One region of the Nocardia sp. PLKS1-43 genome, then DNA from elsewhere that is predicted to be linked to it. Evidence: riboswitches for the same ligand, from Rfam matches in the RefSeq annotation. Region 1 holds a riboswitch; each other region holds the start of a gene.
What was found. Region 1 has a riboswitch for S-adenosylmethionine ahead of AC5WS7_RS36965 (rhodanese-like domain-containing protein). Riboswitches for the same ligand answer to the same signal wherever they lie in the genome.
Positions count from the first base shown of each region.

Region 2: another riboswitch for S-adenosylmethionine. It lies ahead of metX (homoserine O-acetyltransferase MetX); the one in region 1 lies ahead of AC5WS7_RS36965 (rhodanese-like domain-containing protein).
Region 3: another riboswitch for S-adenosylmethionine. It lies ahead of AC5WS7_RS39645 (aminotransferase class V-fold PLP-dependent enzyme); the one in region 1 lies ahead of AC5WS7_RS36965 (rhodanese-like domain-containing protein).

Region 1 covers NZ_JCAJZQ010000017.1:103,733-110,890, forward strand. Annotated here, with positions in the region: gene AC5WS7_RS36945 (purine-nucleoside phosphorylase) at 21-977, shown strand; gene AC5WS7_RS36950 (amidohydrolase family protein) at 1,223-2,038, opposite strand; gene AC5WS7_RS36955 (FAD-dependent oxidoreductase) at 2,056-3,480, opposite strand; gene AC5WS7_RS36960 (Rv0361 family membrane protein) at 3,751-4,191, shown strand; SAM riboswitch class IV at 4,424-4,535, shown strand; gene AC5WS7_RS36965 (rhodanese-like domain-containing protein) at 4,555-4,977, shown strand; gene AC5WS7_RS36970 (O-succinylhomoserine sulfhydrylase) at 4,974-6,188, shown strand; gene AC5WS7_RS36975 (dihydrofolate reductase family protein) at 6,290-6,871, shown strand; gene AC5WS7_RS36980 (HAD-IIA family hydrolase) at 6,891-7,158, opposite strand, start outside.
Region 2 covers NZ_JCAJZQ010000008.1:144,712-151,869, reverse strand. Annotated here, with positions in the region: gene AC5WS7_RS26595 (MFS transporter) at 1-669, opposite strand, end outside; gene AC5WS7_RS26590 (NADP-dependent isocitrate dehydrogenase) at 1,070-2,287, opposite strand; SAM riboswitch class IV at 2,604-2,714, shown strand; gene metX (homoserine O-acetyltransferase MetX) at 3,049-4,203, shown strand; gene AC5WS7_RS26580 (DUF3017 domain-containing protein) at 4,232-4,477, opposite strand; gene AC5WS7_RS26575 (tRNA (cytidine(34)-2'-O)-methyltransferase) at 4,650-5,114, shown strand; gene AC5WS7_RS26570 (DUF167 domain-containing protein) at 5,132-5,362, opposite strand; gene AC5WS7_RS26565 (hypothetical protein) at 5,407-6,510, opposite strand; gene AC5WS7_RS26560 (glycoside hydrolase family 19 protein) at 6,507-7,158, opposite strand, start outside.
Region 3 covers NZ_JCAJZQ010000023.1:40,570-47,727, forward strand. Annotated here, with positions in the region: gene AC5WS7_RS39620 (crotonase/enoyl-CoA hydratase family protein) at 1-95, opposite strand, end outside; gene AC5WS7_RS39625 (2-oxo-4-hydroxy-4-carboxy-5-ureidoimidazoline decarboxylase) at 270-602, shown strand; gene AC5WS7_RS39630 (YbaK/EbsC family protein) at 643-1,116, shown strand; gene AC5WS7_RS39635 (flavin reductase family protein) at 1,245-1,808, shown strand; gene AC5WS7_RS39640 (LysE family translocator) at 1,857-2,495, opposite strand; SAM riboswitch class IV at 2,586-2,699, shown strand; gene AC5WS7_RS39645 (aminotransferase class V-fold PLP-dependent enzyme) at 2,747-4,060, shown strand; gene AC5WS7_RS39650 (hypothetical protein) at 4,069-4,257, opposite strand; gene AC5WS7_RS39655 (DUF2752 domain-containing protein) at 4,296-4,733, opposite strand; gene AC5WS7_RS39660 (glyoxalase superfamily protein) at 4,984-5,358, opposite strand; gene AC5WS7_RS39665 (TetR/AcrR family transcriptional regulator) at 5,368-6,015, opposite strand; gene AC5WS7_RS39670 (SDR family oxidoreductase) at 6,190-6,978, shown strand; gene AC5WS7_RS39675 (NAD(P)H-dependent amine dehydrogenase family protein) at 6,988-7,158, shown strand, end outside.

The DNA of each region.
Region 1 (7,158 bases):
GTTCGACGAGGGGACTCCGGGTGATCACCAGAACGGTCGGCACGCTGATATCGATACTCGCGCTCACGCTCGCCGCGGCGGGCTGCGCATCCCATGCCGAGCAGCCGATCACGGTGCGGGCCATGGTCGTCACCATGTTCGGCCCGGAGGCCAAACCGTGGCTGGACCGGCAGCGGTGGACCCGCGAAGCCGCCCTGCCCGGTGTTCGAAATCCGGTGCGCTGCAACGATTCCGGACTCTGCATGATGGTGACCGGCGAGGGCAAGGTCAATGCCGCGCTGTCGGTCTCGGCCATGCTCGCGAGCCCGGAACTGAACCTGGACAAGGCGTATTTCATCACCGCGGGTATCGGCGGGACGCCGCCGGCCGCCGGAACGCTCGGATTCGCCGCGTGGGCGCACTGGGTCGTCGATGTCGATCTGGGACATCACATCCTGGCGCAGGACGATCCGAGTACGCCCAACGGCTATCTGCCGCTGAGTGATTCGGACAAGCCGGTGACCCAGGCGTACCAGCTGAACGGCGCACTCGTGGACGATGTGTACCGCAGCACCAAGGATGTCGCACTGGCCGACGATCCCGGTCTGGCCTCGGTGCGGGCCGCCTACCCGGCGCAGACCGGCCACGACAAACCCTTCGTCGCCGAATGCGACAGCGCCACCGGCGACAACTTCTTCTCCGGCGCGGCGTCCTCGGCCCAGACCGCGTACATCGTCGGCCTGCAAACCGGCGGTAAGGCCGATTACTGCACCACCCAGATGGAGGACAACGCCACCGCCGCGGCCCTGGCCCGAGCCGGAAAACTGAACCGCTACGTCGACCTGCGGACCGCCAGCGACTTCGATCAGCCGCCGGCGGGAGGTTCGGTCACCGCCCTGCTGAACGCCACCTACACCGGCTTCGCGATCTCGGTCGAGAACGCCTACCGCGTCGGCCTCGCCGCCGCGAACCACCTGATCCAGCATCCGCCGAACTGAGCGTCCCGCTGGAGCCCGTGCCATGCCGTGTGCTTGCGGCCGGATGAACTCGCATCGCCCAGTTCCGCCCACCCCGGGCAACACCAACTTCAAGGCCGGGGCCCGCCCCGGTCCTGGACTGACGGAACGAAGGAGCGCAGCGACTGAGCGGAGGAGGGAAGGACCGGGGTTAATAGGGCCCCGGCCCCGCCGGAGCGAAGCGGAGGCCAAAGATACGGCCCGCCGCAGCGAAGCGAGGGCCGAAATTACGGCTTCAGGCGCAGGGTGGGGGATTGGATCGCCGGCAGGGGTTTGGTCGGCGGGGCGGCTTCCATCGGGCGGGACTTGACCGGAAGTCCGTAGAACGCGCGCGCGTTGTCCTCCAGGACCAAGTGCACATCGGAACCGATGACCTCGCCGATCAGCTCGACATCGCTGTCGCGGAACGGGCGTCCGGCGCGGGTGCCGGGCAGATCCGAGCCGAACATCAAGGCGGTCGGGTTGACGGTGTGGATCCGGTGCAGCGCCGCGCGCACGTCCATCGACACCCGGCCGAATCCGGACGCCTTCACCTTCGCGCCGCGGTCGACGAGATTGAGCAGGTACGGCAGGCATTCGTCGGACATGCCCATGTGGTCGATGGACAGCGCGGGCAACTTGCTGATCACCGGCTCGAGCGAGCCCAGCATGGACCCGTCGATGTACAGCTCCACATGCCAGCGCGCGAGTTCGTACACCCGCAACGCCAGCATGGTCAGCTCGACGATATCCCCCGCGGTCCGCTTGAGGTTGAACCGCAGCGCCCGCACTCCGGCCTTGCTCAACTCCACGATCTCCGTATCGGAGACGCCCGGGTCCAGATTGGTGACCCCGACCCAGTTGTCCCCGAGCTCGGCCAGCGCGGCGCGCAGGAACTCCTGATCGGTCCCCTGGAACGACCCGCTCACCACGGCGCCGCCGTCGATATCGAAGCGCGACATACGCTTTCGATAGTCGGCGACGGTGAACAGCGGCGGGAGGTAACCTTCGTTCTCGATCAGCGGGAACCGCGGATCGATCAGATGGACATGGGCGTCGAACACAGATTCAGCATGCCCCATCAGCCCTTGTGTGGCTCGCTGGCGCGGAGCATATCTTCGCGTTCGACGACCTTGACGCGTTCGCGGCCCTGGGGTTCGCCGAGGGCGCGTTCGTGGGCGTCGAGGCGGTACCAGCCGGCCCAGGTGGTGAACGGGATGCCCTTGCTCTCCAGGAAGTCGGTGACCGCGTCGAGTTCGGGTTCGGGGGCGGGGGTGAATCCGGCGGCGTCGTCGAGCAGGCAGGCGATGGTTTCGTTGGCGTCGCCCTTGGTGTGGCCGATGAGGCCGACCGGGCCGCGCTTGATCCAGCCGGTGACGTAGGTGGCGGGCAGGTAGCGCGCGCCGTCGTCGGCGCTCTCGTCGATCAGCACGCGGCCGGCCTCGTTGGGCACGGTGCCGGCCTGGTCGTCGAACGGCAGCTGCGGGATGTTCTGCGACAGGTAGCCCACGGCGCGGTACACCGCTTGCACGTCCCAGTCGCGGAATACGCCGGTGCCCTTGACGTTTCCGGTGCCGTCGAGCTGGGTGCGCTCGGTGCGCAGGCCGGTGACCTTGCCGTTCTCGCCGACGAGTTCGGCGGGGGATTCGAAAAAGTGCAGGAACAGCTTGTGCGGGCGCGAGCCGACGTCGCGTATCGCCCACTGCTCGATGGTGTTGCAGACCATGTCGACCTGCTTGGAGTGCCGCCGCGCCGCCTCGGAGCCCTCGTCGTAATCGATGTCCTCGGGGTCCACGATGACCTCGATATTCGGCGAGTGATCCAGTTCGCGCAGCTCGAGCGGGGTGAACTTGGCCTGGGCCGGTCCGCGGCGGCCGAAGACGTGCACCTCGACGGCCTTGTTGGCCTTGAGGCCCGCGTAGACATTCGGCGGGATCTCGGTGGGCAGCAGTTCGTCACCGGTCTTGGCGAGCACGCGCGCGACGTCCAGGGCGACGTTGCCCACGCCCAGGACGGCGACCTTCTCCGCGTCCAGCGGCCAGGAGCGCGGCACGTCGGGGTGCCCGTCGTACCAGGACACGAAGTCCGCGGCGCCGTAGCTGCCGTCCAGGTCGATGCCGGGGACGCCCAGGGCGCGGTCGGCGTTGGCGCCGGTGGAGAAGATCACCGCGTCGTAGAAGCGGCGCAGGTCGGCCAGGGTGATGTCGGTGCCGTAGTCGATGTTGCCGAGCAGGCGCACCTGCGGTTTGTCCAGGACCTTGTGCAGTGCGGTGACGATGCCCTTGATCCGCGGGTGATCGGGCGCGACACCGTAGCGGATCAGGCCGAACGGCGCGGGCATGCGCTCGTACAGGTCGATGCTCACCTCGGCGTCGGACTTCATCAGGGCGTCGGCGGCGTAGATTCCGGCCGGTCCGGCGCCGACGATCGCGATGCGAAGCGGGCGCGCGTCGGACGCGGAGGCGGGGCCCACCTCACCCTTCGACTCTGCACTGGTTTCGGTCATTCTTCTGCGCACCCTTTGGTCGAAATCTGTGTCGTCATATTCTCAGCCGTCTTTCTTAGCTTAGGCTAAGTTGACGTAGGTCCGGATCGTCCGGCCGATCCTTCATACCGATCGATGCTGCGTCATTGCCGCTCGGGGGATCCGTCGCGCCGACCGCAGCCGGGGCTGGAGGCGATTCTATCGGTGACTGCTATGGCCGATGTGCCCGGCATCTGCCGCCGATCCGGGGTGCGCGCGGGAACCTCGCCCCCTACCAGGGATGATCGAGTTATGAGTGACTCGGAAACCGCCGCCGCGACCCGGATCGACCAGAACGACGCGGTCCGCTCGCCGGTGCCGTTCATCGCCGCCGCGGTGATCGCGCTGCTGGTGATCGGCGGTGTGGTGATAGCCGGAATGCTGCGGCCGGCTGAGAAGAATGTCACAACTTCCGACCGTCTGGCCACCGCGATCCGAGATTTCGCCACCGCTCAGAGCGGTACCGACCTCGCGCGCCGCGCCGCCACCGAATGCGGCGGTTTCGACCCCGCGCACTCCCCGCTGGGCCCGGACGCGGCCGGGAAGAAGATCGAGATCGTCCGGATGACCGACCCCACCGCGAACGGCACACGCGCCAAAGTCACAGTGACCAGCTCGGTGGACGGCCACCAGAGCACCTCCACCTGGAACCTCACCCAATCGGGCAACGACTGGTTCGTCTGCAGTGCTTGATTGCCTCGGTGTTGGATTGCCGCCACGCGTGCGACCGGCGAGACGGGCCGCGAACCGTGTTGGATTGCCTCCGCTCCGCTCCGGCTTCGCTACGGGGTGTTGTCGACGTGTCGGCGGTCGCCGATTTCGCTGGTTCGTCGCCGCCGACGGGTTCGTTGCCGGGCCGGGCCGGTCGTCGTCCTGCCGGACGGGGTTTGACAGGCGGGTGTGCGGCCGGGCAATCTCTTTTCCAGGTCATGAGTACCAGCGCTAGGCCCCGGCTCGCTGGTCGGCAACCCTCCTCCGCGGTGGGGTGCTCCGGGTGACGACCTGGCCGCGCCGAACAGGCGTGGCAAGTGCGGATTCTTCGAGGAGGTTCAGCAAGTGAGTTACGCGGGTGACATCACTGTCCAGCAGGCATGGGATCTGTTGCGCGACAATCCCGATGCGGTTCTGGTGGATGTGCGCACCGAGGCCGAATGGCGGTTCGTCGGGGTGCCGGACACCAGTGCGATCGACCGGCCGACGACCCTGATCGAATGGGTCGACAGCGCCGGCGAGCGCAACGCCGGGTTCGTCGACCAGCTGAAGCAGGCACTGGCCGGCCGCTCGGCCGACAGCGATGCTCCGGTGATCTTCCTGTGCCGGTCCGGGCAGCGGTCCATCGGTGCCGCGACGGCGTCGACCGCGGCCGGATTCACGCCCTCCTACAACGTCCTGGCCGGTTTCGAGGGTCCGCTGGACGCCGACGGACATCGCGGCGGCGCGGGCTGGCGCGCCGAGGGCCTGCCCTGGAGACAGTCGTGATCACCGGCGGCGCATTCGACAAACCGCTGCCCGAGGGAGTCGGCCCGGCGACCCTGGGCGTGCGAGGCGGCCTGCGCCGCTCGGGGTTCGAGGAGACCTCCGAGGCGCTGTACCTGTCCTCGGGTTTCGTCTACGCCAGCGCGGAGGCGGCCGAGGCGTCGTTCACCGGCGACATCGAGCATTTCGTGTATTCGCGCTACGGGAATCCGACCGTGGCCATGTTCGAGGAGCGGATGCGGCTGCTCGAGGGCGCGCAGGCCTGTTTCGCGACCGCGAGCGGCATGTCCGCGGTGTTCACCGCGCTGGGCGCACTGCTGGGCAACGGCGATCGGCTGGTCGCCGCGCGCAGCCTGTTCGGCTCCTGCTTCGTCGTGTGCAACGAGATCCTGCCGCGCTGGGGCGTGGAGACGGTCTTCGTCGACGGTGAGGACCTGAGCCAGTGGGAGCAGGCGCTGTCCGTGCCGACCGCGGCGGTCTTCTTCGAGACGCCCTCGAATCCGATGCAGACCCTGGTCGATGTCCGCCGGGTCTCCGAGCTCGCGCACGCCGCGGGCGCGAAAGTGGTGCTGGACAACGTCTTCGCCACTCCGCTGCTGCAGCGGAGTCTGGACCTGGGCGCGGATGTGGTCGTGTACTCCGGCACCAAGCACATCGACGGTCAGGGCCGGGTGCTGGGCGGTGCGATCCTCGGCGAGGCCGAGTACATCGGCGGCCCGGTGAAGAATCTCATGCGGCACACCGGTCCGGCGCTGAGCCCGTTCAACGCGTGGACGCTGCTCAAGGGACTCGAGACCATGCCGCTGCGGGTGCGTCACTCGGTGCGGGCGGCGCACGAGATCGCCGAATTCCTGGAACAGCGGCCGGCGGTGTCGTGGGTGAAATACCCCTTCCTGCAATCACATCCGCAGCACGAGCTGGCACGGCAGCAGATGAGCGGCGGCGGTACCGTCGTCACCTTCGAACTCGCCGCCAACCCGGCCGAGGCGAAGAAGCGCGCGTTCGAGGTGCTGAACCGGCTGCGCATCATCGACATCTCCAACAATCTGGGCGATGCCAAGACGCTGATCACCCATCCGGCGACCACCACGCACCGCGCGATGGGGGCGGAAGGCCGTGCGGCCGTGGGGATCACCGACGGCGTACTGCGTATCTCCGTCGGACTCGAGGATGTCGAGGATCTGCTCGGCGATCTGGATCAGGCGCTGGGCTGAGCGTCGCGGCCGGGGACTGCTCGCCGATTCCCCGGCTGGGCGATGATTTTCGCGATCGCGCATCGTCCTACCTGTAACCACAACGCAGGGAAGGTAATCGGATGCGAATCAAGGCTCGCTTGTGCATGAGCGCCGACGGCTATGTCAGTACGCCCAACGGCTGGCCGCCGCAGGTGGTGGATCCCGCGCACGGGCACGGCAGCCACGGCGTCGCGGAATTCCTGAAGTCCTGCGAGGCGGCGCTCATGGGACACACCACCTTCGAACCCGCTCTGAGCAACGACTTCTGGCCGTGGCCCGATCTGCGGGTGTTCGTGCTGGCATCGGAACGTCCGGCCGGTACGTCCGAGCATGTGACGGTCGACAGTGATCCGGTCCGCCTGCTGGAGACGTTGCGGGCGGCCAATCGCGGCGGCGACGTCCACCTCGTCGGCGGTCCGCGCACGATCGAGACGTTCCGGGAACTCGGTGCGCTGGACGAACTCCACCTGGTCGTGCTGCCCTTCCTGCTGGGCGGCGGCCTGCGCCTGACCGATGCGCTGAGCGTCGAGACGGGCCTGGAACTGAAGGGTTCCCGGACGCTGGACGCCGGTGCGGTGGAGATCGTCTATGGCGTGAAAGACGGTGGCGGCGTGGCCGAGGCGGCCGAGGAGGGCTGGTCCCCGGCCTCGCAGCGCGGCTGAACCGCCACCCGGCCCGAACTCAGGGGGCGAACGGATTCGCCGTTCGCCCAACCAGTTCCGAGACCGAATCGAATACGACGGTCGGCCGATAGGGATACTGCTCGACCGATTCACGGGTGGAGATCCCGGAGGTGACCAGGATCGTGCGCATCCCCGCCTCCAGCCCGGCGATGACATCGGTGTCCATCCGGTCGCCGATCATCACTGTGGATTGCGAATGCGCGCCGATCCGGCGCAGCGCAGAACGCATCATCAGCGGATTCGGTTTCCCGACGTAGTACGGATCG
Region 2 (7,158 bases), on a different contig from region 1:
GGTGAGCGTGGTGGTGATGTACGTGTAGACCGCGAACATGCCGCCGAAGCCCACGGCGCCCACCAGCAGGGTCAGCAGCACCTGCGGGCGGCGCAGCGCACCCAGTTCGGTGCGCGGGTCGGTGACCCGGATGCCGGACAGCTGAGGCACGAAACGGGCGATGGCGAAAACGGTCGTCAGGCCGATCGCGGCCACTACCAGATAGGCGTCCCGCCAGCCCAGATTCTGCCCCAGCCAGGTAGCGGCGGGAACGCCGACAACATTGGCGGCGCTCAACCCCAGCATAACCGCGGCAATCGCCTTGGCACGCTGTCCCGCCGGGGCCAGCGTCGCCGCGGCCAGCGAGGCGACGCCGAAGTAGGCGCCGTGCGGAAGTCCGGAGACGAATCGGGCCAGTACCAGGGTGCCGAACGTCGGCGCGAGCACCGTCGCGAGGTTGCCCACCGTGAACGCGGCCATGAGGACCACCAGCAACCGCTTGCGCGGCACCCGCGCACACAGCGCGGCGATCACCGGCGCACCTACCACCACGCCCAGCGCATAAGCCGACACGCTGTAGCCCGCCGTCGGTTCGGACACGCGCATGGCATGCGCGATATCCGGCAGCAGGCCCATGGTGACGAATTCGGTCGTCCCGATGCCGAAGCCGCCCAGCGCCAGCGCCAACATCGCGGGAATGTGCCAGCGCGTGCGCGGTGACTCACCGTCCCGCGACGGGGGCACGGCCGGAACGCTGTCCCGGCGGGCTGGTTCGGGCTGCACGGACACTTCGGACGCGGAAAGGGATTCGGGCACGGTCAACGCCAACACGGCAGGGATCGGCACCGATACCCGAGCAGCCGGTGATCTCACTCACCGTCGACGGCAGCGGTGCCGCACGGATTTCCGAATCGACTGGGCGACAAAGGTTCCCGCCTGCGGGCTCGCTCCGAAGGACTCGGTTGTAACCCGAATCACCACCTCGGTCCGGCGAAACAGTTCGGGCACCCGCGGCCACCGCGTGCGGTGGGGGCGGGTGCCCGTTGTTTCAATTCGCCGCGGTGCGGTTCACACCGGACGAGCGACCGGCTCAGCTCAGCTGGCGCGCCAGGTTGGCATCGAGCACGCCGAGGAATTCCTCGGTGGTCAGATAGCCCTGATCGCCGCCGACCAGCAGTGCCAGGTCCTTGGTCATCTGGCCGTCCTCGACGGTCTTGATGACGACGTCCTCGAGGGTCTGGGAGAAGCCGATCACCTCGGGGCTGTTGTCCAGCTTGCCGCGGTGCGCCAGGCCACGGGTCCACGCGAAGATCGAGGCGATCGGGTTGGTGGAGGTGGGCTTGCCCTGCTGGTGCATCCGGTAGTGCCGGGTGACGGTGCCGTGCGCGGCCTCGGCCTCGCAGATCTTGCCGTCCGGGGTCATCAGCACCGAGGTCATCAGGCCCAGCGAACCGAAGCCCTGCGCGACGGTGTCCGACTGCACGTCGCCGTCGTAGTTCTTGCACGCCCAGACGTATCCGCCCTCCCACTTGAGCGAGGAGGCGACCATATCGTCGATGAGCCGGTGCTCGTAGGTCAGACCGGCCGCGTCGAACTGCGGCTTGAACTCGGTCTCGAAAATCTCCTGGAAGGTGTCCTTGAACATGCCGTCGTAGGCCTTCAGGATGGTGTTCTTGGTCGACAGATACACCGGATAGTTCTGCTGCAGACCGTAATTCAGCGAGGCCCGCGCGAAGTCCTCGATCGACTTCTTGAAGTTGTACATACCCATGACGACGCCGCCGTCCTCGGGCACCTTGACGACCTCGTGGACGATCGGCTCACTGCCGTCCTCCGGGGTGAAGGTGAGGGTGACGGTACCGGCCTGATGCACCTTGAAGTCGGTGGCGCGGTACTGGTCGCCGAAGGCGTGGCGGCCGATGATGATCGGCTTCGTCCAGCCCGGGACCAGGCGCGGAACGTTCGAGATGATGATGGGTGCGCGGAAGATGGTTCCACCGAGGATGTTGCGGATGGTGCCGTTGGGCGACCGGTACATCTTCTTCAGGCCGAATTCCTCGACGCGCGCCTCGTCGGGGGTGATGGTGGCACACTTCACGCCGACGCCGTGCTCCTTGATGGCGTTGGCGGCGTCGATGGTCACCTGGTCGTCGGTCTTGTCCCGGTACTCGATACCGAGGTCGTAGTACTCGAGATTCACATCGAGGTACGGGTGAATCAGCTTGTCCTTGATGAACTGCCAAATGATTCGGGTCATCTCGTCGCCGTCGAGTTCGACGACGGTTCCCTCAACCTTGATCTTGGACATGGATCTTCGTGTCCTCCTAGGATGGTGCTCCCATTGTTCCGCCAGGTGAACACGCTTGTGAGCGGACCCAGCTGTTCAACAGACAACGTATACGCCCCGTGTTGTCCACGAGACTCGAGGTGCCAAACAGAACAAGCGTACTGGTGCGGTGGATCTCATCGGCATCGGACCTGCCCCGAGTGATAGATCCGTCACATCCGCGCGAATTCCGCTTTACAACGTAGAACCGCTATCGGACGTCGGCGATTCCGCCCGTACCTGGTGAAATCCACCACGAGTTTCGGACTCGCGCACGCTCCGGCTACGATGTCCGGAAGGTCATGAGCACCAGCGCCAAGCCCCGGCTCGCTGGTCGGCAACCCTCCTGTTGCGGTGGGGTGCTCCGGGTGATGACCGGGCTCCCGAAGGCCGGGAGCAAGCGCGATCATCAGGAGGATTCCCGAAATGTGTTGTAGCCGTTCGTTATCCGGACATCGCTGACGCCCACCGGCACATCTCTCGGAGCATGACATGAGTAACTCGCCCGCGCCCGCGACGGATCCGGACTCCGTGCCGCACAGCCCGCGCCGCACCCCGATATTCGCTGACCGGCCCTGGTATTCCCGCGCGACGCCGAGACACCGGAACGCTGTGGCTACCATCGAAGACGTGTGTTTCCCCCTCGTCGACCCGCTTGCGGGCACCCGTGCGCGGACGACCCGCGCGATGTTCGCCGGTCCGAGGGATCGGCGGATTTCGCCTCCCGAGGCGACGGTGGCGCGGTGACCGTGGGCATCGACCGAAGCGCATCCAGTAATCGCGCGGCAACGTTGCTGCCACCGTCGGACGGAAGTCTGGGCACGATCGCGATCGGTGATATCCGGCTGGAGAGCGGCGCCGTGGTTCCCGGGGTCGAACTCGCCGTTCAGCGCTGGGGCGAGCTGTCGCCCACCGCGGACAACGTCGTGCTCATCGAACACGCGCTGACCGGCGACTCGCACGTCACCGGCGCACCCGACGACCTGCATCCGCTGCCCGGCTGGTGGGACGGCATCGTCGGCCCGGGCGGGCCGCTGGACACCGACGAGTGGTGCGTCATCGCCACCAACGTGCTGGGCGGATGTAAGGGCAGCACCGGCCCGGGCTCTCTCGCGCCGGACGGAAAGCCTTGGGGGGCAAGGTTTCCCGGAATCTCCATTCGCGATCAGGTGACCGCGGAGGTCGCGCTGTTCGATCTGCTGGGCATCGAGCGGATCGCCGCGGTAGCCGGCGGCTCGATGGGCGGTATGCGGGTACTCGAGTGGATGGTCGGCCATCCGGAGCGGGTGGGCGCGGCACTGGTGCTGGCCGTCGGACCACGGGCGACCGCCGACCAGATCGGCACCCAGACCACGCAGATCGCCGCCATCACCGCCGACCCGGACTGGCAGGGCGGCAACTATCACGGCACCGGCCGGGCCCCGACGAGCGGTCTGGGCATCGCCCGGCGCATCGCGCACCTGACCTACCGCACGGATTTCGAGCTCGATCACCGCTTCGCGAATCACCCGCAGGGTGATGAGGATCCCCGGCGCGGTGGCCGCTACGCGGTGCAGAGCTATCTGGACCACCAGGCCCGCAAGCTCGCGAATCGCTTCGACGCGGCCAGCTATGTGCTGCTGACCGAGGCGATGAACCGGCACGACATCGGCCGCGGGCGCGGCGGCGTGGCGGCCGCGCTGGCCGCGACCTCGGTGCCCTGTGTGGTCGGCGGCGTGGACTCGGACCGGCTGTATCCGCTGCGCACCCAGCAGGAACTGGCCGATCTGCTGCCCGGCTGCGCGCGGCTCGAGGTCGTGCACTCCCGAGACGGGCACGACGGCTTCCTGACCGAGACCGAGGCGGTCGGCAAGCTGCTCGCCCAGACGATGGATCTGGCACGCACCGCGCGCTCCTGATCGCGGCCGGTGCGGCTCGGGGCTCGGCTCAGCCCACGCCCAAGCTGCTGATCGTCGCGGCCAGCGCGATGATCGTGCCGCCGAGCACCGCGTACGCGCCGACGTCGAAGGGTTTACCGCGCACCGCCAGCAGGCCGACCCGCACCTCCGGGAGTACCAGCCGCAGCACCGACGCCAGCAGTGGCGCGCCGCCGATGACGAACGCCCCACGGCGCCACCGATCCTGCACCAGGAACACCACAGCCACCACCAGCACCACCGCCACCAGCAGCATCGGCAGCTGGTTGCGCAGGAATCCGAGCGGTCGTCCGGTATGAGCGGTCGCGGAAGCATCGGTCACCCCCCGATTCTCGCATTCCTCCGGCGGAACCTCCCGGCACCCGGGTGGCGATGGGAGGAGACGTAGGGTCATCCCGTCCGGACGGGATGAAAGGCTGCGTTCTGCTGTGCTGAGGCTGATGTTCTTCGAACCACGAATTCCGCCGAATACCGGTAATGCGATTCGGCTGGCGGCCGGGTCCGGATTCTCGCTGCACCTCATCGAGCCGCTCGGCTTCGATCTGTCCGAGCCCAAGCTGCGCCGAGCTGGACTGGACTACCACGATCTCGCCACGGTCACCGTGCACGAAAACCTCTCCGCCGCATGGGAATCGCTGAAGCCCGAGCGGACGTTCGCGTTCACCGCCGGAGCGACCACGCGCTTCACCGATATCGCTTACCGTCAGGGTGACGTGCTGTTGTTCGGGCCGGAACCGACCGGATTGCCCGAGGAGGTGCTCGGCGACCCGCACATCACCGATCGGCTGCGAATCCCGATGCTGCCCGGTCGGCGGTCGATGAATCTGTCCAATGCGGCGGCCGTCGCGGTGTACGAGGCGTGGCGGCAGCTGGGGTTCCCCGGGGCGGTGTAGGCCGCGCCGGACCGGTATCAGTCGGCGATCTCGAAGCGCTTGAAGCGGGAAGTGGCGCCACCGGTGAGACGAACCGAACTCTTCGACACCGCGAAATGCGCGGCCAGCAGTTCGATGGCCGCCTTGTTGGCCTTGCCCTCGACTGCCGGTGCGCGCACGTACAGCCGTAGCGCGCCGTCCTCGAGCACCTCGACGAGCGGCCCCTTGCGGCTGTTGGGCGTGATCGTCGCCCGGACCACGGTCGGCATGGCGCACAGCGTAATCCCGCGCCGCACGGCGCCCCATCCGCCGGCTACACATGTGGGAGCCGCATATCGAGGACATCGTGCGCGAGGATCTGCAACTGCCCGGGCGTGGTGAGCAGCAGATCGCCGGTGGGGGTCGCACGGGGCTGCTGGGCGCCGGTGCGGCGGAGTTCCAGGGCGGCCGCTGGAGTGAGAGAGCCGTATCGGAGCGTGTCGCCGGTGCCGCGCCGCTCCCACCCCGTGGCGGACCGGCTCCACACGGTGGTGACGAGGCGGCTCGGCGATCCGGACTCCCAATTCGCGTAGGTGGCGGTCAGATCGGCACCGTCCCAACGCAGATCCTCCAGGGCCGAACAGGCCGAGGTGCCGGGCGGATCGAGTGGGTCGATTCGATCGTTCAGTAGGTCGATGTGTAGTAGACGCGTTGTGCCACAGGCGATTCCGTCGCGGATCCGGCCCGCGATCGCGACCGCCTGACCGTCCGGCCGCAGCGCCGCCCGGTCGAAAGCGGTGGTGACACCTTCGATCCGGCCCAGTGCCCGCACGACGCCGGTATCGGTGTCGACCAGGGAGAGGTGATTGATCCCCCAGGGCGCACCGGGCGGTGACTCGACCCGGTCGAGAACGAGCACCCGCTCACCGGCCGCGAGCAGATGCGGGCCCGACACCACGTCCCCCGGCGCGATCGGATCCGGCGGCGGCAGAGTGATCTCGGCGCGCAGGACGGGGTGCGGGTCGCGCAGATCGGCCTGCATAAAGCTGTCGGGCTCGTTCCACCAGCCGACCGTCGTCCCGTGCAGCGGGAAGATGCGAGCGCAGTGACAGTCCACACGACCCGGCAGCGCCGTGCCGCGTTCCACCTCCATCGCGGTGACCCCGCCGGAACCATCGAGGGCATAGATATGCGAATTGTCCTGTGTGAAACCACTTTCGGCATAATTACCGGCATATCGAGCGATCACCCGCCGCGAAGTGGCCAGCACCAGTTCGGTGCTGGTGCGGAAGACGAACACCCGCGCATTCAGCGCCGCATCGGCACTCCCGCCCGTATCCGACCACGCCGGGGATATTCCCGTGGCGCAGCTCGAGACGATCAACACGCACCCGATGAGCACCGCCATCTTTCCCCCGCAGTAATCGCGGCCGGTCATCGCAGTACCTCCAGGGCTCGGCGGTAGTAGGCCTCACGGGCCGGCAGGCCGTTGTACCCGCCGTTGACCGCTCGGGTGACCGCGGCGAAATCACCGGCGTCGGCCAGTGCGTTGATATCGCGCGAAGTCCAGTACCACTGGGCGATCCGAAAACCGACGTCGGGTCGGGCCGCCAATTCGGGGTTGCCCTCGAGGTCCAGGCCCAGGGCTTGTCCCGCGGCGCGGTAATTGCCCCGGCCGGTCAGCTGGATGGGGCCGCGGCCGTGATAGCGCGGGCCGTCGCCCGGCTGAGTGTTGCCCGCGGCGGTATTCGGCCGGCCTGGATCGTACTGATGGAAGTAGTCGTCGTCGCCCAGTTCCTCGAAATACCGGAATTCACAGCTCTCGTGGGCCAGCTGGGCCAGGAATGCGGCTCGCCGTGCGGGCGTGGTGATCTCGCCCTCCTGCATGGCGGCGTTGAGCGCGGGCAGATATTGCTGTGCTCGATCCATCGACAGATTCGGCATGATCGCGGTGAGCTGCTCGGCCGTGATGCCCGGCGGCGCGGGTTGCTGCGGCGGGAGCGGAGTCGATACCGCTGCGGTGGAGGTATTTTCGGCGGCGTCCCGTATCAGGGAGGCCGCGCGGGAATCGCCTGCCGCCGACATC
Region 3 (7,158 bases), on a different contig from region 1:
TCCGGGCCCATGGCATTGCCCTTGCCGGGGCCGGTCAACGTAACCGTGGCGACGTTGTCCGCGCGCTCGACTGTGAAAGCCTTCCAATCGGTCATCCGCCCAGCGTAGCGGCAGTGTGAGCAACCCCGGCGAAGTGTGTAAAAGCTGCGCTAAATATGGTGGGGCACAGTATCTCCCCAGCTCGATACGGTGAAGTATGGGGCAGATCACAATCCACGACCTCCTCCGGCTTCGTTCCGGCGAATCCGGGGGCCGGCTGAGGCGAACAGGTGAGGCCCCGCACAGTGATGCACACCGGCATCGGTTTGGACCGATTCAACGAACTCCCGCGTGCGCGCGCCGTGCACGCGCTGTTCGAATGTTGCTCGAATGTCACCTGGGCGGAGAAGCTCGCCGATCTACGCCCGTACGCGGATCATCCGGCGCTGATCACCGCGGCCGAGGCCGAGCTGTCCGCGCTGTCCGCCGCGGACCTCGAACGCGCCTTCGAACCGCTTGCGCCCGAGCCGTTCTCCGAGCGGACCCTCGCGGAGCTGCGCCGGATCACCAGCGAGCGGATCGACCGCATGCTCGGTCCCGCAGCGGGATTCCCCGAATACTGAACTCCCGGCGGCACTCCGGTTTCGGTTCTACTCTGGTGCCATGTCCAGGTCGTTGCCCACCGTCGCTTCCCGGGTATCGGACACGCTCATCGCTCGTGGTCATCACGGCGTCATCGTCACCCAGGCCCAACCCACCCACACCGCCGCCGAGGCCGCGCAGGCGCTCGGCGTCGACGTGGGCGCCATCACCAAATCGCTGCTGTTCATGCTCGACGACGAGCCGGTCCTCCTGCTCGTTTCCGGCGCGCACCAGGTCGATCTCGCACGTACCGGCGAGCGGCTGCAGGGCACGCTGACCCCGGCGCCCGCCCGGATGGTGCGCAAATTCACAGGTCAGCCGGTCGGCGGAGTCGCACCCGTCGGACATCCGGCGAATCTGTCCACATATGTGGACAACGCGCTGTCCCGGCATCGCGAATTGTGGGCGGCGGGTGGACATCCCAATACGGTGTTCCGGACGTCGTTCGCCGAACTGGTGCGCATCACCGCGGGCCTGGCGATCGACGTGGACTGAGGCGCCGAGTCGGACACACCGGACCACTCGCCGCGCCGCGCGACGTAGGTTGGAAGTGTGAGCGAGCCAGTGAGAAGCATCCGTCCCGGCTGCGAGGCGGTGTGATGAGCAATTCCCGGCAGTCGGAGATGTCCGAGGCCGACCGCCCGGAATCGTCCGGATCGTCGGCACCGGCGCAGCCTCGGGACGAGGCCGGCGGGATCACGGCGGCGCAATTCCGCGGCGCGATGCGACATTATCCGGCCGGAGTGACCATTGTCACACTCGATGACGGCGGGCGTCCGGTGGGCTTCACCGCGACCTCGTTCGCCTCGCTGTCCGCCGAACCGCCGCTGATCTCGTTCAACATCGCGGAGACCTCGTCGAGTATCGAGGCGATGCTCGCGGCCGAGTCGGTGGTCGTGCACTTCCTCGGCGATCATCAGTTGCATCTGGCCCAACGGTTTTCGCGCGCCGCCGAGGAGCGGTTCGCCGACAATTCGCTGTGGGCGTCACTGGACACCGGCGAGCCGGTTCTGCACGACACCCCGATCTGGGTGCGCGCCACCGTCCACCAGCTCATTCCGATCGGCGATCACACGCTGGTCATCGGGCTCGTCACCCGGGTGCACGACACCACCGATGACGAACCGATCGCCGCGCCGCTGCTGTACTACAACGGCTCCTATCACCGCCCGCGCGGACTGGGGTGAGATCGTCGGCGGAAAGCGTTGTGAGGCAACATTTTCGACAGTCGGCGCTCAGGCCGCGGAGGCGATCGTCCCGATTCCCAGCGCGGCGAGCACCCCGGCGCTGATCTGCTCCAGGCGATCTCGTACCCGAGGACGCCGCAACAGCCGCACCGCACCCGCGGCCGCCACCGCGAGTATCACCATTTCCGTTGCCGCGACGCACGATTCGATCGCTCCGAGGGTCAGCGTCGCACCGAACGTGACATGGGTCAGGAACTGCGGGAGCACCGCGAGGTAGAACAGGCCGACCTTCGGATTCGACAGGCACGACAACACCCCGGCCAGGGCCGCGGATCGGGTCGATACCGCACGAGCCGGGACCGTCGCGGCGGCCGGGTCGGCCCGCGATGCGGCGGCGCGAGCCCGGCGACGGTCGTACACGGTGCGAAAACCCAAGTACACCAAGTAGATTCCACCGGCGATCTTCAGCACGCGATAGGCGGTCGCCGACTGTTCCAGCAGCGCCGCGACACCGGCCGCCACCACCACCGCCCATACGACGCCGCCCAGCGCCGACCCCAGCGCGGCGGCCACGGCGGGCCGACGCCCGGCGATCGCGTAGCGCAACACCAGGAACGTATCCGGCCCCGGCGTGAGGGCCAGCAGAACGCACAGGCCGAGGAAGCCCAGCAGCAACGAAATACTCACCGGATCACACAAGCCCGGTTCGGAGGCGAGATCAAGCGGATTTTCCGCCAAGGTTGACAAGGTCGGGCGGTGTCTGCCAACCTCGATTCAGGTCATGAGTACCAGCGTCAAGCCCCGGCTCGCTGGTCGGCAACCCTCCTCCGCGGCGGGGTGCTCCGGGTGACGACCGGGCCGTAGCCCGACCGGGTACGGCAAGCGCGGGCTCCCCTGCATCTTTCCCGGGGTCCCCTTTGTCCCGAAGGGATCGTGTGATGACTGCCGTACTCGACCAGACCTGTGCTCCGATCGCCCGTGTTTCCGGATGCGATCTGCGAGTTCCGTTGGTGCAGGGCGGAACTCGTACATATGCCAATTTCGACTACGCGGCCAGCGCCCCGGCCCTGGCACAGGTCTGCGACCGGGTGAACGAACTGCTGCCCTACTACGCCAGCGTGCACCGGGGCGCGGGTTACGCCTCGCGGATCAGCACCGACTGCTACGAGAACGCCCGGACCTCGGTGTCCCGCTTCCTGAACTGCGCCGATGACCAGGTGGTCGTATTCACCCGCAACACAACCGATTCGCTGAATCTGCTGGCGAGCTGCGTTCCCGGGGAAACCGTCGTCCTGGATATCGAGCATCACGCCAACTTTCTGCCCTGGACCCGGCACGGCCGCCGAGTGGTGACCGCCGCCGACACGATCGAGGAGACCATCCGCCGCCTGGTCGCCGAGCTGTGCGCCAAACCCGCTGCGCTGCTTGCGATTACCGGGGCGTCGAATGTGACCGGCGAGGTGCTGCCGCTGCGGCGGCTGGCCGAGGTCGCCCATCAGTGCGGCGCCCGGATTCTCGTGGATGCCGCGCAGTTGGCTCCGCACCGGCGAATCGACCTGTGCGACATCGAGATCGACTATCTGGCGTTGTCCGGCCACAAGCTCTACGCGCCGTTCGGCGCGGGCGTGCTGGCCGGCCGACGCGACTGGCTGGACGCGGCCGGACCGTATCTGGCCGGGGGCGGGGCGGTCCGCGAGGTGAGCACGACCGAGGCCCAGTGGGCCCCCGCGCCGCAACGTCACGAGGCCGGATCCCCGAACGTGCTGGGCGCGGCCGCGGTGGCCGCCGCCTGCGACACGCTCGGATCGATCGATGCGCGGGCCGCCGCCGAACACGAGCGCGCACTCACCGAGCGACTGCGTGACGGCCTGAAAGCCGTTGCGGGAGTGAACTTCCTGCGCATCTGGTCGGACAGCGCCGACAGCGTGGGCATCCTCGCCTTCACCATCGATGGCTTCCCGCCGGGCCGGATCGCGGCGTATCTGTCCGCCGAGCACGGCATCGGCGTACGCGACGGCCGATTCTGCGCCCACCCCCTGCTCGCCCGACTCGGCGTCGACGGCGCGATCCGCGCGAGCGTCGGCCTGGGCACCCGGGTCGCGGACGTGGACCGCCTGATCGAGGCCGTCGCCGCGCTCACCGCACACGGTCCGAACTGGAACTACACCTGCACCGACGGTCAGTGGAATCCGAGCCCGGAAACCCGCCCGGGTCTGTCCGGAACGTCCGGCGCCGCACCCTGCACCGTGTGAACGCCCGTTCAGGGCACGAGATAGCGAGCTGCCAGCACTTCCAGTAGCGGATCGTCCTCGGCGACCGCGTCGAGCGCCTCGAGGTCGGCCTCCACCGCGATCTGCCGAGGGTCGTCGTGCTCGGGGTCGGGCACGCCGTCCTCGTTCAGCTGGCGCGTGAGCTTGTCCCGGATGCGCGCCTTCAGAGAATCAGCCATCCCCCCAGCATGCCGAAGACAGCACGTCGACGCCACGACTACACCGGCGCGAGCCAGCTACCCCAGGGCGTATTGCGCACGACGGTGAACACCGTGAGCAGCACGAGGATCACGCACAGGGTCGTCCGGCTCATCGCCCACGACCGGCCCGGCACCCCGCGCCAACGCCGCACGACCCACTCACACCACCACAGCGAGAAACCCACGACCAGCGGCAGCAGGAACACATTGCTGTGCACCGCGTCCAGCACATGCCCCTCGGTCAGGTCGTGCATTCCGCGCAGGCCCCCGCACCCCGGACACCACCACCCGGTCAGGGCATAGAACGGACAGATCCCGTAGGACCCGGTCACATGCGGATCGTAGAAATGCACCAGCGCGGCCGCGGCCACCGCCGCACCCCCGATCACCGCCGGCGTCCCCAGCCCCTGCCACCCGGACGGAACCGCGATCGGCAGCACACGTGCGTTATCCACAACCATTCACGGTAATCGCTCCTCATCCACATCCGCCAGATTCCTCGGGACCGGCCGATCCCCACCCTCCGCGGTCGCCCACCCCGGCACATCTGCGACCGGCACCACGCCCGCCCCGCCCCGAGCCGCGGTACGAACCCGTGCCGGCGCGCTCGACGCCACCGGCGTCACGCTGCGGCAGGCCGGGCGGGCGCGGCGGCGCAGGGTCGTGGCGCGGTCGTTCACCGCGAACCCCGCATCCAACCGAACGTCAGGACTGCTGGGCGAAGCGCAGAGTGTTGCCGAAGGGGTCGGTTACCGCGAATCCGAGGCCGCCCGGGCCCTCCTCCGGCGGGCCGGGCCGGGCGAATCCGTACTTCTTGGCGGCGAGTTCGGTGTGCCAGCTGTGGATGTCGTCGACCGTTATCCACAGCACCGTGCCGGGAGTGCCGTCACCGTGATGTTCACTCACATGGACGACCGCGCCGGAGCGGGACAGCTGTGTATAGACCGGCAGACCGGGTTCGAAGCGGTGTTCCCAGTCGACGGCGAAACCCAGGTAGTCGCAATAGAACTGGTACGCCTTGGCCAGGTCGTAGATGCGCAGGATGGCGATCGGGGCGGCGAAGCTGATCGAGTCGGCCATGCGCCGATCCTATGACCGCCGGCCGTGCTGCGCGGTGATTCGTTCGCTGACCGGCGCGGTGAGCGCACCTGCGAGGATGTCGATGAGTTCGGTCCAGGCCGAGGTGTCGTCGGCAGCGACCACACCGTCCTGGACGGCGCGTTCATGATCTGCCAGCAGGGAGAACAGGACCGTGGGCAGGGCCCGTAGTCGGCGCATTCGCAGGGCGGCGGGCAGTTCCGGGAGGCCGCGGTCGAGGCGGTGCATGATCACCCGGACCGAGGTGCGGCGGGTGCCGTGCAGATTGGCCTCGTCGGTCACCGCCGGGTGGGTGCGGATCTGTTCCAGAAACCTTGCGTAATAACCGATTCCGTGTCGCGAACCGAGCTCGAACATGGGCACGACCAGCACCTCGAGCAGTTCGTGCACCCCGTCCGGCTCGTCCGCGGCGGCGCGTTCGGCGAGCAGTTCCAGCCGGCGCACCTCGAGGGTGGCCATCCGCTGTGCGACGACGGCCTCGATCAGCCCGTCCCGGGAACCGAAGTGGTACTGCACCGCGGAGTTGTTCCGCTGCCCGGCCGCGGCCGCGATATCGCGCAGCGGCACCAGCTGTCCACGCTCGGCAATCAGCCTTTCTGCCGCGAGAAGGATCCGCTCGCGAGCTGTTATCTCTACCACAGGCAGCAGAATAACCACTCACCAGGACGAACGGAACAATCGCTTGACAATTAAGCAACTTCCCTTAAAGACTTTGTGACCGGAACCACACTATCGGTGTCGCCCCGCATATCCGGTGCGGCATCCCACCACGCCGGATACGCCGCACGGCGATCCACGAAGGAGGAGAACTCGATGATTCTGGACACCTTCCGGCTCGACGGCCGCGTCGCGGTCGTCACCGGCGCCGGGCGCGGCATCGGCGCGGCGACCGCGCTCGCCCTCGCCGAGGCCGGCGCCGATGTCGCGATCGCGGCTCGCACCGCCGGCCAGCTCGACGACGTGGCGGGCAAGATCCACGCCCTGGGCCGCAGGGCGATCACCGTCCCCTGCGATCTGTCCGACCTCACGGCGGTCACCGCACTGGCCGAAACCGCCGCGGCGGAATTGGGCCGGATCGATATCGTGGTCAACAATGTCGGCGGCACCATGCCGAACACCTTCATGACCACCACGCCGGAATTCCTCGAGGAGGCATTCCGCTTCAACGTCAGCACCGCACACGTGCTCACCCAGGCCGCGGTCCCGCACATGCTGCGCGGCGACGGCGGTTCGGTGGTCAATATCAGCTCGATGATGGGCCGTTCCCCCGGCCGCGGGTTCCTCGCCTACGGAACCGCGAAAGCCGCACTGGCGCACTGGACTCGGCTCGCCGCGACCGACCTGTCGCCCCGGATCCGGGTCAACGCCATCGCGGTCGGCTCGGTGCTCACCTCCGCCCTGGAGGTCGTCGCCCAGCAGCCGGAGGTCAAGAAGACCATGGAGGACGCCACGCCGCTGGGCCGGTTGGGCGAACCGTGGGAGATCGCCGCGGCGATCGTCTATCTGAGTTCTCGCGCGGGCGGTTACGTCACCGGCAAGGTGCTCGAGGTCGACGGCGGTATCGAGGCGCCGAATCTCGCACTGGGCCTTCCGGATCTGTGAGGAATTGCGATGACCTATCGCGTAGTGCAGTGGAGCACGGGCAATGTCGGACACTGGGCGCTGCGGTCCATCATCGCCCGGCCCGAGCTGGAACTGGTCGGGGTCTGGGTGTCGAGCGAGGCCAAGAACGGTAGGGACGCCGCCGAACTCGCCGGGCTCGACACCCCGACCGGCATCACG